DNA from 2 places in the Paenibacillus wuxiensis genome. Region 2 is predicted to be linked to the other one. Evidence: riboswitches for the same ligand, from Rfam matches in the RefSeq annotation. Region 2 holds a riboswitch; the other holds the start of a gene.
What was found. A riboswitch is a leader RNA that binds a small molecule or an ion and turns the genes downstream of it on or off. The one in region 2 is predicted to bind cobalamin.
Positions count from the first base shown of each region.

Region 1: it holds a riboswitch for cobalamin, as region 2 does, so the genes downstream of both, metE (5-methyltetrahydropteroyltriglutamate--homocysteine S-methyltransferase) here and ABN764_RS11460 (ABC transporter substrate-binding protein) in region 2, are expected to answer to the same signal.

Region 1 is NZ_JBEFZI010000015.1:14,757-23,571, forward strand. Features, by position in the region: gene ABN764_RS26295 (metal-sensitive transcriptional regulator) at 76-468, shown strand; gene ABN764_RS26300 (cation transporter) at 516-716, shown strand; gene ABN764_RS26305 (heavy metal translocating P-type ATPase) at 854-3,268, shown strand; gene ABN764_RS26310 (HesB/YadR/YfhF family protein) at 3,459-3,749, shown strand; cobalamin riboswitch at 3,962-4,152, shown strand; gene metE (5-methyltetrahydropteroyltriglutamate--homocysteine S-methyltransferase) at 4,475-6,799, shown strand; gene ABN764_RS26320 (DUF3939 domain-containing protein) at 7,137-7,652, shown strand; gene ABN764_RS26325 (DnaJ family domain-containing protein) at 7,804-8,208, shown strand; gene glsA (glutaminase A) at 8,353-8,815, shown strand, end outside.
Region 2 is NZ_JBEFZI010000004.1:537,026-545,840, forward strand. Features, by position in the region: gene ABN764_RS11430 (nitroreductase family protein) at 166-726, shown strand; gene ABN764_RS11435 (phosphatase) at 853-1,311, opposite strand; gene cobD (threonine-phosphate decarboxylase CobD) at 1,669-2,763, shown strand; gene ABN764_RS11445 (adenosylcobinamide amidohydrolase) at 2,791-3,510, shown strand; gene cbiB (adenosylcobinamide-phosphate synthase CbiB) at 3,551-4,516, shown strand; gene ABN764_RS11455 (histidine phosphatase family protein) at 4,547-5,428, shown strand; cobalamin riboswitch at 5,625-5,836, shown strand; gene ABN764_RS11460 (ABC transporter substrate-binding protein) at 6,285-7,286, shown strand; gene ABN764_RS11465 (FecCD family ABC transporter permease) at 7,304-8,347, shown strand; gene ABN764_RS11470 (ABC transporter ATP-binding protein) at 8,344-8,815, shown strand, end outside.

The DNA of each region.
Region 1 (8,815 bases), on a different contig from region 2:
GCAAGCTTTCAAAAAAAGGGCTTGCATAGGGTAGGGGGGTATAGTATAGTTATTGCATGAGGTGGTGATACACAAATGTCAAACGAACGTATCGATGAACAAGTCGATGACGTGATGACCGCTGCTTTTGGTACAGAAGATGCTTGCCATGCAAGTGAAGAAGGGTGCGAGCACCACACTCCAGACGGGAAGCGGAAGAGTCATCACTCAGATGAGATGAAGAAGAAGCTGGTTCACCGCTTGAATCGCATTGAAGGTCAGGTGCGAGGCGTGAAATCCATGATTGAAAAAGATACCTACTGTGACGATGTGCTGAATCAAATCGCATCCATCCAGTCTGCACTTCATTCAGTTGGCAAATTGCTGCTCGAAGGGCATATGAAGAGTTGTGTCGTCGAGCGATTGCAAGACGGGGAGCCGGAAGTCATTGACGAGCTGCTAACAACGATTCATAAATTACTAAAATAAGAACATGGCCTGTTCCTTAAGGAATGGACGATAGAGGAGGAAGTAAGATGGTTAACGAAACATGGACAGTAGAAGGGATGACATGCGGGCACTGCAAGCAAGCAGTAGAACGAGCGGTAGAAGGTACAGGTGCAACTGCACAGGTTGATTTGGCTGCGAAGCAAGTAACCGTATCTTATGATGAGTCCAAAGTAAAGCCGGAACAAATCCGTGAGGCAATTGAGGATCAGGGCTACGACGTCGTGTAATGATAAGGCGCCGATTCTCATATTATGCTGAATACGCTGATTGATTACTGCAAAGAACACTCCTTCAGAGGAGTTTTCTTTTGGAATCAGATATAGGGTATAGGGGTATGTTTGAGAAGGATAAGGAGGACATGACAATGGCAGAAAAGCAAGCAACGTTGCCGATTGAAGGAATGACCTGTGCCGCATGTGCAACACGAATTGAAAAAGGATTGAATCGTATGGACGGCATCGCAGAAGCATCTGTCAATCTTGCTTCAGAACGAGCGGCCGTGCAATATGACGGTGATGCAGTAACCTTGCAGCAAGTCGTTGATAAGATCGAGCATCTCGGATACAAGGTTCCGGTAGAAACGTTGGATTTGCAAATTGAAGGAATGACTTGTGCCGCTTGCTCCACTCGCATTGAGAAGGGACTGAGCCGTATGCAGGGAGTGCAGACGGCAGCAGTCAATTTAGCAACGGAGACGGCGAAGGTCACCTTTATTGGATTGAAGCAAGAAGATATTTTGAATAAGATCTCTCAGCTAGGTTATACGGGGCGGCTGAAGAAGGAAGAAGGCGAGAGTGAACAGGAATCGCCAACACAGCGGAATATGCGTCGATTGCGTAATACGTTCCTCGTCTCTGCCCTATTGTCCATTCCACTACTGTGGTCCATGGTGGGTCATTTTTCTTTCACTTCATGGATTTGGGTGCCGGAATGGTTCATGCACCCTTGGGTGCAAATGGTACTGGCAGCGCCGGTTCAATTTATTATAGGGGCACGCTTCTATGTTGGGGCATTTAAGGCACTCCGCAGTGGGAGCGCCAATATGGATGTGCTTGTTGCGCTCGGTACGACCTCAGCCTATGTGTACAGTGTGTACTTGGCGTGGCAATGGCAGATTGGCGAGCTTCACCATCCTGAGATGTATTTTGAGACGAGTGCTGTTCTCATTACGCTCATTCTTCTTGGTAAATGGCTGGAGGCTTCGGCTAAAGGACGGTCTTCTCAAGCGATCCGGGCTCTGATGGGGCTGCGTGCCAAAACGGCAACCGTTGTGCGCGACGGTGAACAAGTGGAAGTGCCTGTGGAAGATGTGGCAAGTGGGGATCTCGTACTTGTTCGCCCAGGTGAGAAAGTACCAGTAGACGGCATTGTAGTTAGCGGGACATCGACCGTGGATGAATCCATGCTTACCGGTGAAAGCGTCCCTGTTGAGAAGCAAGCTGGCGATAATGTATATGGGGCTACCGTGAATGCGCAGGGGGCATTTACGATGAGAGCGACTCAGGTCGGCTCCGAGACGGCGCTCTCGCAAATTATTAAAATCGTTGAGGAGGCACAGGGCTCCAAGGCTCCGATTCAGCGGATCGCTGATAAAATATCAGGCATCTTCGTGCCGATAGTCGTTGGGATTGCGGTGCTTGTATTCTTAATTTGGTATTTCGCTGTCGAACCAGGCAACTTCGGTGTAGCCTTGTCTCGTACCATTGCCGTACTCGTAATCGCTTGCCCGTGCGCGCTCGGCTTGGCAACGCCAACGTCGATTATGGCGGGAACCGGACGTGCTGCGGAATATGGTGTACTATTCCGTGGCGGCGAGCATCTGGAAGGCGCATATCGGGTGCAGACGGTTGTGCTCGACAAGACAGGAACCGTAACAGAAGGGGCTCCTTCGCTTACAGATGTTGTACTGCATGATGGGAATGAAGACGAGAAGACAGAACTCTTGACCTTACTGGCATCTGCTGAGAAGCAGTCCGAGCATCCATTGGCACAGGCAATTGTGAAGGGATTGTCGGAGCAAGGAATCAGCACGGTCGAACCGGATTCATTCCGAGCTGAACCTGGATATGGAATAGCGGCTGAGGTGAAGGGGCATCAGATCATTGTCGGCACACGCAGATGGATGGAAAAGAACGGGGTAGCAAGTGGCGATGCGGAGGCAGCGTTGCAAGACATGGAGCAGGCAGGCAAGACGGCAATGCTCATTGCGGTTGATGGCAGCTGGAAAGGCATTGTTGCCGTTGCCGACCAGGTGAAGGCTTCTTCAAAGAAGGCCATTGAGCGGCTGCATCAAATGGGGATACGCGTCGTCATGATGACAGGAGACAACACTCGCACGGCCAGAGCAATCGCGTCACAAGTAGGGATTGATGATGTATTTGCAGAGGTGCTGCCTGAACAGAAGGCACAGCATGTGCGCGAGCTGCAGCAGAGAGGCAGTGTTGTCGCCATGGTAGGCGATGGAATTAATGATGCGCCAGCTCTGGCAGCAGCGGACATTGGGTTCGCGATCGGTACAGGTACGGATGTAGCAATGGAGACGGCAGGCGTAACCTTAATGCGTGGCGACTTGAACGGCATTGCGGACGCGATGGAGATGAGCCGCCGTACCATGCGCAACATTAAGCAGAACTTGTTCTGGGCGCTCGTATACAATACGATAGGCATCCCGATTGCAGCAATCGGATTGCTTGCACCTTGGCTTGCAGGAGCGGCTATGGCCTTCAGTTCGGTATCCGTTGTACTGAATGCGCTGCGGCTTCAACGCATCAAGCTGTAACCTGGCAGAATTTCTCGGTAGAGATCGTGATGTTCCTAAACAGAAGGTAGCATATAATCATATCGCCGAACGTATTATGCGGTAATGATGATGCGGATCATTGACGAACTGTCAACTTTGGTGTTAACAAAAGTGGCGACCACATGGTATGATCAAATCGGATGAAAGGTATGATTAAGGAGGTCTGAACATGCAATTACGCGTTACAGCGAAGGCAGTCGAGCGTTTTTTGGCTGATTGGGGATTCACAGCAGGAGACTCAGTACGCATATTCGTCCGCTATAGCGGATTCAGTGCTTCAGGACCTTATTCATTCGGCATCATGAAAGACAGTCCGCAATATCCAGCAGTGACGGAAGTTGTGAACGGCATTACGTTCTTTATGGAGCAAAATGATGTATGGTTCTTGGATAATCGTGAATTGACGCTAGATGAGAAAGGTGAAGATATTGTCTTTCTGCATGAAGGAATGGTCATCTAGCGTATCAACCCGTAATCATCAATAGGCGAGCCGAGAGGCTCGCCTATTGTGCATGGATAGACGCTTAGTGAATCGGAGTTTAATAAAGATAAGGTGATAGCTCCGGTATTTGTTTATTTTGGTTAGAGATGAGAAAAAATCCTTGTCATTCGTTCTGGTTAGATATATAATCGTTCTCAATTGGGGGAAGCGTGACTGCGACTTTCAATGCAATTGAATAGGAGGAAACAGGTGCTTCGGGTAACGTCGAAGCTTAATAGGGAAGCCGGTTGGAAATCCGGCGCGGTCCCGCCACTGTGACAGTTGAGGTATTGCGAGAGAGCCACTGGTCGTAATTGATCGGGAAGGCTGCAAAGGCCAATGAAGCTGAAGCCAGGAGACCTGCCTGTTTTGACAACACTGTTCGTACCTACGGGAGATAGGGAAGTGTTCGTAAGCATGGATATCGGTTTTCGATTCCTCTTAGCATGAGGGCAGTCTGCTAATGAGACGGAAGGATCGATCTATTCCACTATGACTTCATGGACGTTTACGAGACATTTCTGTTGTTGGACAGGAATGTCTTTTTTGCATATTGTTTTGCAATGAAATTTCTGAAGTCTGAGTGATAAAGTCACATATGGTGGGGTAGAGCGTTCAACTGCAATCTTAATTCCGTGTTAAGCGATAGAAATTGTCCAATTATATCCCGTATGGCAAAATGACTCATGGAGAGGGGCAGTATGATGACAGTTCATTCAATCAAGACAAGCACAGCAGGTTACCCTCGGATCGGATACGACCGGGAATGGAAGAAGGCATTGGAGCAATATTGGGCTGGTAATAGTTCTGTTCAGCAGCTGGAAGAAGGATTGGCGCGCATCAATGATGTTCGGCTGAAGACGATGCAGGACGCTGGCATTGACCTAATTCCAGTAAATGATTACTCCTGGTATGATCATGTGCTTGATATGACGGCCACATTCGGATTGATTCCGTCACGGTTTGCATATGATGGTGGAGAAGTGAACGCAGATTTGCTGTTCGCCTTGGCTCGCGGAACACAGGATGCGGTAGCTTGCGAGATGACGAAGTGGTTTAATACGAACTATCACTACATTGTGCCGGAATGGGAAGGCAAGGCGCCGCAACTTACGGTCAATCGCCCGCTGCAAGCCTATCGCCAAGCGAAGCAGATTCATGGCATTGAAGGTAAGCCAGTCATCATCGGGCCATATACTTATGTCCGCTTTATTAAAGGGATTAAACCGGAAGAGCGCCTGAACGTTCTTCGCCAATTCGTAGGGGTATACGGACAGTTGCTTAGCGAGTTGGAGGGTGAAGGTGTTCAGGCTGTGCAATTGGATGAACCTGCATTCGTGCTGGAAATGCCAAGCGAGCATTGGGCTGCTGTGAAGGAAGTCTATGCCGAATTGCGCAAGGCGGCACCAAGCTTATCATTATGGGTTCAGACCTACTTCGATGCGGTGTCTGACTACGAAGCGTTCGTATCGCTTCCGGTGGATACGCTCGGATTAGACTTTGTTCATGATAAAGGGAGAAATGAAGCAGCGCTTCGTCAATTCGGATTCCCTGCGCAGAAGCAGCTTGCTGTCGGCATTATTGATGGCCGCAATATTTGGCGTACGGACTTGGCGGCTGCTGCAGTATGGCTGGAGTCTGTGGAAGAGATTGTACCAAAGGAACGCTGGATTATTCAGCCATCATGCAGCCTGCTTCATGTACCACTCACGGCGGCGCGGGAAACTGAGCTGCCAGCACCAGTGCGCGAGGCATTGGCGTTCGCGGATGAGAAGCTGGAAGAGACGGCTCTGCTTGCTCGTCACTTCTCAAGCCCGAGTGAAGAGACGCGTGCAGCGTTAGCAGAGAGCAGAGCTCGTGTTCAAGCATGGCGTACGGAGCCGTCAAGACAGCGTCCACAAGTCGTTCAAGCGTTGGAAGAACTGCTTCGTGCAGAGAAGGAAAAAGGAATTGAACGTCTTCCATTCGAGGAACGCAAGGAGCTTCAGCGCAAGCGCTGGCCATCGCTGCCGCTGCTGCCGACCACAACGATTGGCAGTATGCCGCAAACTGTGGATATCCGGCGCGCACGCCTTCGCTTCCGCAAGGGAGAATGGGATGCCAAGACGTATGAAACGTATTTGGAAGAGGAAATGACACGCTGGATTCGCATTCAGGAAGAGATCGGCATTGACGTGCTGGTACATGGTGAATTCGAACGCACGGACATGGTTGAATACTTTGGCGAGAAGCTGGACGGGTTCGCATTCACGAAGTTCGGCTGGGTTCAATCCTATGGCTCGCGCTGTGTAAAACCTCCGGTTCTGTACGGAGATGTGGCGTTCACAGAGCCGATGACGGTGAAGGAAACGGCATTTGCACAGTCCTTGACGTCTCAGCCGGTTAAGGGAATGCTTACGGGCCCGGTTACGATCTTGAACTGGTCGTTCGTACGTGACGACATTCCTCGTGAGCAGGCGGCATTCCAGCTGGCGTACGCGCTTCGTCAAGAGATTGCAGCACTGGAGACTGCAGGGATTGGCATGATCCAGGTCGATGAGCCTGCGGTGAAGGAAGGTATGCCGCTTAAGGCGGAGGATGCTGTCTATTATACGGATTGGGCAGTGCTTGCTTTCCGGCTTGCAACATGCGGAGCAGCGCCTGAGACGCAAGTACACACGCACATGTGCTATTGCGACTTCTCCGACATGGTCGATACGATCCGCAAGATGGATGCGGACGTGATCTCGCTCGAAACGGCACGCAGCGGCGGCGATATGATTGCTACACTGGAGGAGCAGAGCTACGAGCTTGGCATTGGTCTGGGTGTATATGATATTCACAGTCCACGTGTGCCTGCTGTAGAAGAGATTGATCGGATCATCGAGCAGGCGCTTCGTGTGCTGCCGGCTGAGACGTTCTGGATTAACCCAGACTGTGGTCTGAAGACGCGCCGCGAGCCGGAGACGGTAGCTGCACTGCGCAACATGGTAGAAGCAACGAAGCTTGCTCGCGCACGCCATGAAGCGGCAGTATCGACTGAAGCATAAGAACTGATCCTCGCTAGTTTTCATCGCGCGCATATAGACCTTCAATATTTCTTCATTATCATAGGGAAAGGCCATCTCTCGCAGTCATCGTGACTGCCATGCAGAGATGGTCTTTTTTTATAACGTGAAACCTTCAAATTTAAAATACGTAATATATGGTAAATCGACATTTTTCTTTTCCTGCGCGTGAGTGAATGAGATGAACATTGGTTATTCATATGTTAAAGGAATACCGGAACAACCAAACATGTCGATTAATGAAAATTATGTTATAATAGAGATGTAAGCGGATACATGAATCCTGCTTCCATCTTCCTTATCACACGGAGGCAGAAAGGTGGGATCTGATATGCGTTGGTTCACACAATGGTTCAAACGGGATAAGAAAAACTCTAAGGCAGCTCTTGAAGCGGTGCATGTAACGTTAGAAGATGTCCGCAGAGCGGTGATTCAATATGAGAAAGATATGCCAAAAGAGATTAAACGAACGACCCTGCTCCTAGGGGATCAAAGCATTGATTTGAAACGCCTGCGCCGTTATTTAGGTGGGGAATCGGATCAGAAGTTCTATATGTCCCATTACACGTACGAAATATTTGATGAGAAAGATAAGCACATTCCGATATATCTAGATATGGTTCAGGCGGCGGTCGATGATTATTTGGATGAACATGATGATCTTCCCGTACTCACGGGAACACGCAACCGCCAAGTCCACTATGACCTGCTCATGCAGCGCCATTATTTAAAAGAGAAGCCGCCTATCTCTTTCTACTTAACGACAGAGCAATTTTTACTGACTCACGAAGAGGATTGGCATAAATCACAAGCAGCGATTCCAATTGATTTGTAATTGAATTGGCACGAATAACAAGAGCTTGCCCTCATTGGCTGAGGGTGAGTTCTTTTTGTTTATTTTCCAGTTAAAATTCTGGGGTGATTAGTGGTATCCTATTACAGGGTATGTCTACATTAGATGTAGTCGAATAGCGAGGTGTGCAATCATGGATATTATCGGATGGATGGCAGAGCAGAAGATTCAAGAGGCAATGAATGAAGGTGGATTCGATGAGCTGCCAGGCAAGGGGAAGCCTCTGGTGCTCAAAGACTTGTCGCATGTTCCTGAGGAATTGAGACCAGCTTATTTGATGATGCAGAATGCAGGCCTGTTGCCGGAAGAGCTGCATGTAGGACGCGAAGTCGTTCGCTTGGAACAGCTTCTCGCTGCCTGCACTCCCGAAGATGAACAGAAGATTGGTGACACACGTAGGCAGCTGAATGAACGGAAGCTGCGGCTGCAAATGATGATGGAGGAGCGGGGATGGGCTGTTGTACCTGCGTTCGCCCAGTATGAATCACAGATTGTGAACAAGGTTTCGCGTGTTACGGAGCCTCAGCGTGAGGACTAGAGTACAGGCTGGACAGCATAACATGCTGACGCATGTGAACCCGCTAACCAAGAAACGATAGATATAACCATATATATCTCATCAGCGAGATGCTGATATGTTCATCGCAATGTTGGTTGAAGGAAGGAAAGGTGTTCATTACGTATGACGACCTATTGGCAGCAACTTAGAAGAGAGCTCCCTCATTGGGTAGAGGAGAGCCGGACAGTATCACAAGATGGAGAGGTCGCTTCATATATACCGGGGCTTGCAAATGCTCCGAAGGATGGGCTGTGCATATCCTTGTTCGGTATTCAAGGTGAACAGGTGCATGCAGGCGATTGCAAGTTCAAATTTACAATGCAAAGCATATCCAAGGTCTTCTCACTGCTCTTGGCCTTGCTCGATAGCGGCGAGGCAGTTGTATTTAATAAGGTAGGGATGGAGCCCACTGGTGATGATTTCAACTCGATCTTGAAGCTTGAGCTCGTTGACCCTGGGAAGCCGTTCAATCCCTTTATCAATGCAGGGGCGATTACTATCGCCTCGTTAATTGAGGGGGGAACGCCTGAGGAAAAATCAATGCGCATGCTTGAATTCATTCGAGAATTGGCGGATGACCCTACCA
Region 2 (8,815 bases):
CTCGTCCGTCTCCTTCATGTAGAAGCTGTTGGTGCATATAGTTCTATTGTATACGATTTGCAAGAGAATACAAAACAGATTTGATATTGATAATCGTTATCATAGATGATATGATGTGAAGTAACAAAGACGGTTACAATGCAACCTATTGAGGGGGACTTCAGAATGTCAATTGCTTCAATTATTCGGGAACGTAGAAGTATACATGAATTCAACGACAAGCCTGTTGATCGCAGCCTGGTGCTGCAGCTGTTGAATGACGCAGTATGGGCACCGAACCACGGACTGCGTGAGCCTTGGCGCTTCATATATGCGGAAGGAGAAGGAAAGGCGCGTATTATGAACGGACTTCTTACCATTCTAGATAAGACTAAGCTAAGAGATGCAACGCCAGAGCAACGCCAGAAGTTCGAGGAGCATTTGATGCATGTCCCTGCTTATTTGCATGTGGTTATGCCTGAAGACCCTCGTCCGAATATTTGGCAAGAGGATTTGGAAGCGGTGAGCGCTCTGATTCAGAACTTCCAGCTGCTTGGATGGGAACATGGTCTTGGCATGCTGTGGCATACAGGCGACTATATCTACAACAAGCAATATCGTGAGATGGTTGGCGTACAACCAGGCGAGAAGCTTGTCGGGGTAATCCGCATCGGCTACTTTGACGATGCGCCGAAGGCTCGCCCGCGTACGAGTGCGGAGCAACTCTTCACTGTAATCGATCAATAAAGGAGGATGGCCAGTGCAACTGGCTCTGTCCTAACAATAAGGAGTGCCTCGCAGCGTATGCTGATCGGGCACTCCTTATCTTTTGTATCACGGATAGTAATATTCACGAAGTAAACGGTTACATGATCAAGGATGATCTAATGGATCCGCCTTGATAAAACGATGGTACAGCATTAATTCCAAGGAGTGCTTGATCACCCACGCAGCCAGCAGCACACAGACAAGCAAATGAGCGCATACGAGCGGAGACAGCAATAGGGTGCGTGTATCCGATACATATATTAAATAGGCCGCACAGCAAGCTACAGCAAGGACGAGAAAGAGTAGGCTGAACTGATTGGCCTGCATGGATACCGAACGAGCAAGCTCCTTGTCCTCGGCCTCATCCTTGGACATAAAATTGATAAAGTGCATAACGACTTGAACGACGACGGCAATTCCGAACACGTTCCGGGCAAGGGCCATCATTTCCGTGCTGTATAATCCAATGTCTCCCTTGAGTCGAAATAGAATTGCAGCGTAATAGATGGTGACAATGATGGCGGCGCCGAGAGTAGCCCATGATGTCTTGTGATGCACCGACATAATCATCCCTCCTCATCCATGACATATCACACCTGTTAAGATGTGTGGTGCAACAAGATTATACAGCAATTAACAGAAGTGTTACAGTGTGCGATTGACCAATGTTTTTTGGCATTTCGTAATAAAACCTTTGCAATTCCACTATAATTGCTTGCGAATCGCACCGCAACGCCCGTAGTGAACGGAGGAACTGCACATATTTACAGGAAAATTCGTTTGACGAACATTGCTCTGTTACGCATAATGGACGAGTAGAAACGATTCCATATTGGAGAGCTCCGTTCGTGGAGCTAGCAGTACATAGATATTTTCAACCTTTGGACAAATCCAATTGACATCATTGGGAGGCAGACAGCAATGGGCACAATTGAACGATTCGGGCATGGTGGGGATGTGTGGACGGCTGCGGACGCGTTCGGCGTCGATCGTAAGGCACTGCTGGACTTCAGTGCGAATATTAATCCGCTTGGTCCGCCTTCGGCTGTTATAGATTGTCTGAGGCGCGAGATGATGCCGTCAATCGTTCATTATCCGGATCCTGGACATCGGCAGATGAAGAAGCTCTTAGCTGCGAAGTTAGGGGTCGACGAGGCACTGATTAGCATTGGCAACGGGGCTGCAGAATGCATGGCGCTGTTGTTGCTGGCGATTCGGCCTAAACGGGTTGGCGTTATTGCCCCTTGTTTCTCTGAATATGAGACGCTGTCGCGCAAGTTCGGAGCAGAAGTGATGCATAGGGTTGGCAGTGAGGATAACGACTTCCGTGCTACCGAGTCTCAGCTGACAGAGCTTATTGAGCAGGCGGATGTCGTATTTATCGGCCACCCGAACAACCCGAATGGTGCATTATATGATCATATGCTGCTAGGAAGACTTGCAGCCTTAGCAGAAGCTGCTTCTACGATTCTCGTAATCGATGAAGCTTTTATTGACTTTGCGAATGAAGAGGAGCATTCCTTGATTCCATTTGTTCATCGATGCCCGAATCTTATTGTACTTCGTTCACTTACGAAGTTCTATGCGATTCCTGGATTACGTCTCGGGTACGCAATTGCTCAGCCGCAGCATATTGCGGCGATGTCGGCTATGCAGGTGGCATGGAGTGTCAATGGCTTGGCACTAGCGGCAGGAGAAGCCCTTCTGACGGACGAGCAGGCGGATCAATACGCGGCTTCAACACGAGCTCTCATCGATGAAGAACGGGCTGCTCTGCGTCAGCAGCTGCATATGTTAGGCATTCGAACATGGCCAAGCGTAGCGAATTTCCTATTATGCAGAGCTCCAGAAGGGTGGACGGCGAAGTCGCTTCAGGCCGAATTATGCCGATCTGGCATTCTCATTCGCAATTGCGATATGTATGTTGGACTGACGGAAAGAGACTTCCGATTGGCAGTCAAGGATCGCGCTGCGAATGCAATTGTAGCGTCAGCCCTTGCAGCTGTGTTACAGTAGACAAACACAGAATGAAGGAGAAGTGGGATGCAGCCATATCGAGAGGGCAACTGTACCTTTACATCTGGACATATTGCAGGAGTAGATATTCGCTGGGAGAATGCTCTTATCGCTGTTGAGCTGCCACAGGCAGCGCCGATATGGAGCAGTGCTGTATATCATGGGGGGCAATGGACGGGCAATCGCATCTTGAATCAGATGGTTCATTATCAGTTCAATTGTGCAGATCCGATAGAGTATCTTCGTCTGACGTGTGTAGAGAAGGGGTACGCTCCGGAGCAGACAGTTGGGCTTATGACCGCTGCTAAGGTGAGCCATGCATCTGTTGCTGAGCAGGATGCGGATGAATGTTCGCTTCTGTGCGTAACGACTGCCGGAACGTCTAATGCGGCTCGTGCTGGGATGCCGCGGCGCGTATTCTCAGCTTATGAACCATTGAAGCCAGGGACGATTAATTCCATTCTTATTATGGATGGCAAATTGTCTGATGCCGCGGTATGGAATGTGTTCATGACGGCAACGGAGGCCAAATGTGCGGCTCTGTCTGATCTGGGCATCTTAGATTCAGAGACGGGGCGCATTGCCACGGGGACGACGACAGATGCAATTGTATTTGCCGTGATAGATACTGGTCGATATGAACCTGTGCATTGCTATGCAGGGACAGCGACCACATTGGGTCATGCGGTCGGACAACTCGTGTACACTACCGTATATGAGTCCGTCAAGACTCAGCATGAAGCATGACCGCTAACAGAGAAGAACAACCTACTAGGGTGGTAGACATATGACAGCAGCGCTCATCATAATAGCAGCATACATATGGGATCGGATTGTAGGCGATCCTCGGGCTATCCCGCATCCAGTCGTTGGGATTGGCAAAGGAATAAGCAGAGTAGAACGTGTTATACGCAGGATAAGTCCTTCCGAGCAGGCGCTCAAGCCGCTAGGCATCCTGCTGCCGATTATCGTGGTAGGAGGGGCGTATGCGTCGACTTGGCTTATATTAACAGGACTATATCATGTTCATGAATATGTAGGATGGATTGCCGAGGCATTGCTCATTGGAACGACAATTGCGGCAAAAGGACTGAAGGATGCAGGGATGGCTGTGTATCGGAGGCTGAAGGAGCAGGACTTAGAGGGTGCAAGGCGAGAAGTCGGCATGATTGTCGGCCGCGATACAGAGCAATTGGATGAACCGGAAGTCGTGCGCGCTACCGTCGAGACGGTAGCGGAGAACATAGTTGATGCGGTCATTTCGCCGCTATTCTTCGCACTTATCGGAGGCGCTCCGCTGGCTATGGCATATCGTGCGGTGAATACGCTCGATTCTATGGTCGGCTATAAAAATGAGAAATATCAGAATTTGGGCTGGGCATCTGCCCGCCTCGATGATATCGCCAACTGGATACCAGCACGGATCACTGCTGTGCTCATCACGCTGAGCGCTTGGATTCATCGGTATGATGCACGCAGGGCTTGGTCAATGGCGCTTCGAGATGCAAGCAAGCATCCAAGCCCGAATAGCGGGTGGGCTGAGGCAGCAGCAGCAGGTGCGCTTGGCATCAGGCTTGGTGGTTATAATGTGTATAAAGGAATACGTTCGTTCCGCGCTTATATGGGGGATATGAAGCAGCCTCTGCAAGCAGAGCATGTGCCTGCGGTATGCAGGCTGCTCGTAAGCAGCTCGACAGTCTTTGTTATTCTGGCAGGCCTGCTCCTATATGTGCGCGGAGGATGGCTTCTGTAGACGAATGGCGGATGAAGGAGTACAAATGGGATGACACGGACAACTAAATGGAATGCTCCCGTTATTCATCGGAACCGGCGTCGTTCAGGAGCATTGAAAAACAACAGGAAACGATTGGTAATGACAAGACATATGTTACGAAAAAAGAGTCAAGCAAGCGGCAAAATTGTGCGCTTCGCACTTGTTCGTCATGGCTTGACGCAAGAGAATACGGAGCGGCGATATATTAGCTATTCGGATGTACCGCTATTGCCTGATTCAACAGAAGAGCTCCGAGCTCTTCGCCGAACATTGGCGCATCCATCACCGCTGCTATACACGAGCGATATGCGCCGCTGTCGCGACACGCTCGCCTATTTGCGTCCGCGTGACAGCATCCAAGCTGTGGAGGACACAAGGCTGCGAGAATATGACTTTGGTATGTGGGAAGGGTTAACCTACAATGACTTGAAGGAAGATCCACAGTATCGAAGATGGCTTGACGATTCATCAGCCATCCAGCCGCCGCGCGGGGAACCGTGGCAGACCTTCTGTACGCGAACGGCGCATGTATGGTGGGAAGTGCTGCGCAATGCGCGAGATTCCTTCATCAGCAGCGGTAATCACATGGAACGGCAAGAGGGTGCTATCCGTCGTCGACCGTACCATTCTTCGCCGCTACCACGTGGACGTGTGCTGCGCAGCAAGACAAGCCGGATGCAGAGACAGTCATATGGAAGCGGGCTTAGTCCGCGGCCAGATGTTGTCATCGTCACACACGGTGGTGTCGTTCGTCGCTTATACACGCTGGCTTTCCCAAGGAAGTCATTCTGGGAAGCCGCTGCGCCAATCGGTGGCGGTGTTATGATTACGGCGAAGCGATGTGCCCGCAAATGGAAATTCTTGCGAGCAGAACGGCTTCCCAGCAGATGATGACGTTTGTGTGTCAAAGCAGGTTCATTGGATACGCGCAATGATGTAATCTATTGCAACGCAGCGGCTTTTCCCCTATAATCAATTATCGAGTTTAGCACTTGGATGACGAAATGTATTCCATATTGAATAATCGTGATACTTCAGGTCCTTGGGTATGTATGCGGTACGGATCCATACGCGTTGTTCGGTAAGAGACACCGTTGTATTGTATGGCCGATGCATATTCGAGGTTAATAGGGAAGCCGGTGTGAACCCGGCGCGGTCCCGCCACTGTGAATGGAGTGTTGCGCTCATGATGCCACTGTCGGATTCATTAGTGTGTGCTGTATGTACCGCTATGGATGGGAAGGCGAGCTGCAACGTATTCTCCTAAGTCAGGAAACCTGCCTGAAGATGGACGAGCTGTATCCTTCGCGGAGAGGATCACGTCATTGGCGTAATGCATCAGGCAACATGGCAGCGCAGCTGCTTGCTTCCTGCTTCTAGGTGTCTGTTGAATATTGCGATAGATGACTTTGTGTTCCCCCGGATCGAAGGATCGGGGGTTTTTGCTGTTTTGGAAATGATTTCACATCCCATCAAGCACTTCGTTTGTACAAGGTAAACTGCAGTTCAATGCAATTGCACAGCACGAATGTATATCACAAATTCAGTCACAGTAGGATTTACAGCTCAGGTATATGCAAGTGCTCATTGACAACTGATACCGAATGGGGATGTACATACATTCTTACGGCAAATGCAGCTTGCAGTGCATTATCGTTCGCATGGCGAAGGATGGAACCGCTTTACACCTGCACGGGTAGTACATGGTTAGAGACTAGGAAGAATGACGCGAGGGAGAGATTCTGACATGAACAAATGGCTGAACAAATCGGTAGCGGCGCTATTGGCGCTTATGCTTACAGTAGGACTGGCGGCTTGCGGCAATAAAGATGCGGCTAAGCCTGCTGAGAATAATACTGCACAGCAAGAGTCCAATGGCAATGGGGCTACAGAACAACCGAAGCAGGATGATCTAAAAACGACGTATCCACTGACTGTTAAGGATGCGACGGGTGAGGAGTTCACATTCGATAAAGCGCCAGAACGTATTATATCCGTGTCCCCAGCTGAGACAGAGTCCTTGTTCGCGCTTGGATTGGATGCACAAATCGTTGGGGTGTCTGATTTTGACGACTATCCAGAGGCAGCGAAGTCCAAAGAGAAAATGGGCGGCATTACGAAGCCGAATGAAGAGGCAATCATTAAAGCTAAGCCGGACATCGTATTCACAGGTATCTCCATGAAGGAGCCCGTCGTGAAGAAGTTCCGTGAACTGGGCATTAAAATATTCAAGGTTGAGCCAAAAACGTACGATGATGTGATTAAGAACATTGAATTGTATGGTCAAATTACGGATCAGCAAGCTAAGGCGAAGACGATTGTTGACAACATGAAACAAGTGCGTGAAGATGTGAAGTCGGCCGTTCAAAGTGCGGAGAAGAAAAAGGTGTATATTGAATTCTCCCCAGGCTGGACAGTAGGCAGCGGCGAGTTCATGAACGAACTGATTGAAGTGGCAGGCGGCACGAACGTTGCGGCTGATTCAGCTGGCTGGATTCAAATTAACGAAGAGAATATTATTAAATCCAATCCAGATGTAATCATGTTCACGCAAGGTGTAGTGGACAAAGAGACGAACAAATCCTTGGAAGAAATTATTCGTGGACGCAGCGGTTGGAACAACATTAATGCAATTAAGAACAATCAAGTAATCGGTGTGGATCAGAACCTGATCAGCCGTCCGGGACCTCGTGTAGCTGAAGGATTGAAGGCAGTCGCGAAGGCGATTCATCCGGACTTGGTAAAATAATCGTCGTGGAGAAATCGATGAATAAAATGGGTTGGTATGGAGGAGCGGGTATTGCGCTTCTCCTTTTGTCCGTTGTAGGATGCCTCGCTGTAGGCTCTGTACAAATGCCGATGGGGGAAATTGCTCAAATTCTGCTTCATCATATTCCAGGGCTGGATCAGTTCATACCGGTGACATGGGATGACGCTTCCGCGCAAATTATGATGAAGGTACGCTTCCCACGAGTTCTATTGGCAATGCTCGTAGGGGCGGCGCTTGGGGTCGCAGGTACTGCATTTCAAGGAGTGCTGCGCAACCCGTTGGCAGATCCGTATACATTAGGGGTATCTTCAGGGGCTTCTGTTGGAGCCGCATTCCTTATTTACTTCGGTTTGCAGTATTCGCTGTTTGGCGAATGGACGATTCCTGTCGTTGCATTCGCTACAGGGGTAGCGACCCTAATGTTCGTCATTAAGTTGGCCAGTGAGCAGGGGAAGATTCCAATCGAGACACTGATCTTATCTGGAGTCGTGATGCAAGCCTTTCTCGGCTCCATCGTCTCCTTTCTTGTAGCCATGACAAATCAGACGATCAATGAAATTTTGTTTTGGGTGATGGGCAGTTTGGCGATGCGAGGCTGGTCTTATACAGTGGTGCTCGCTCCTTATTTGTCAATTGGCATTGTTATTCTTATTGCATATGCAAGACCGCTTAATTTGCTTGCATTAGGTGAGCGGCAGGCCTCACATCTCGGACTTCATGTAGAGCGGACGAAATGGGTAGTGCTGCTGACGGCAACGATGATTACGGCAGCTGCCGTATCTGTCTCCGGCGTCATCGGCTTTGTCGGATTAGTCGTTCCGCATCTGCTGCGCTTAATTGTAGGCCCCGATTATCGATATTTGATACCGCTCTCAGCAATTGGGGGAGCGATATATGTGATGTGGGCAGATACGATTGCCCGTACGGCATTCGCACCGACAGAAATCCCACTTGGAGTTGTAACCGCGTTTCTAGGTGCGCCATTCTTCGCCTACTTGCTTATGCGCAATAAGCGAGCGAAACGGGGGAAATGGTCATGACACAGCGAAGAGAACATCTACCGAAAGCATATCTGGATCATGCAGAGAGCAGCAATCGTGCCTTTCACATGGAGAAGGGCAGCATCATTGAGGTTCAAGGACTGAGCAAGCATTATGGGGAGAAGCATGTACTGCAAGATGTGGATTTCGCTGTGAAGTCTGGAGAGTGGGTTGGCATCATTGGTCCGAACGGTAGTGGCAAGTCCACGCTTCTGTCTTTGTTGTCAGGAGTGGATCGACCTACTTCTGGCTCTATACAGCTTGCTGGTCAAATGCTGGGTACCTATAAGCGCAGAGCACTGTCTCAGATGATGGCAGTGCTGCAACAGGAAGCGCTTCCACCACTTGGATTTACGGTGCGCGAAGTGGTTGAGATGGGACGTTTCCCATTTCAATCCTGGCTTGGATCAGAATCTGAGGATAGTGGAGAGATTGTAGACCGGATTATGGAGAAGCTGCAACTGACGG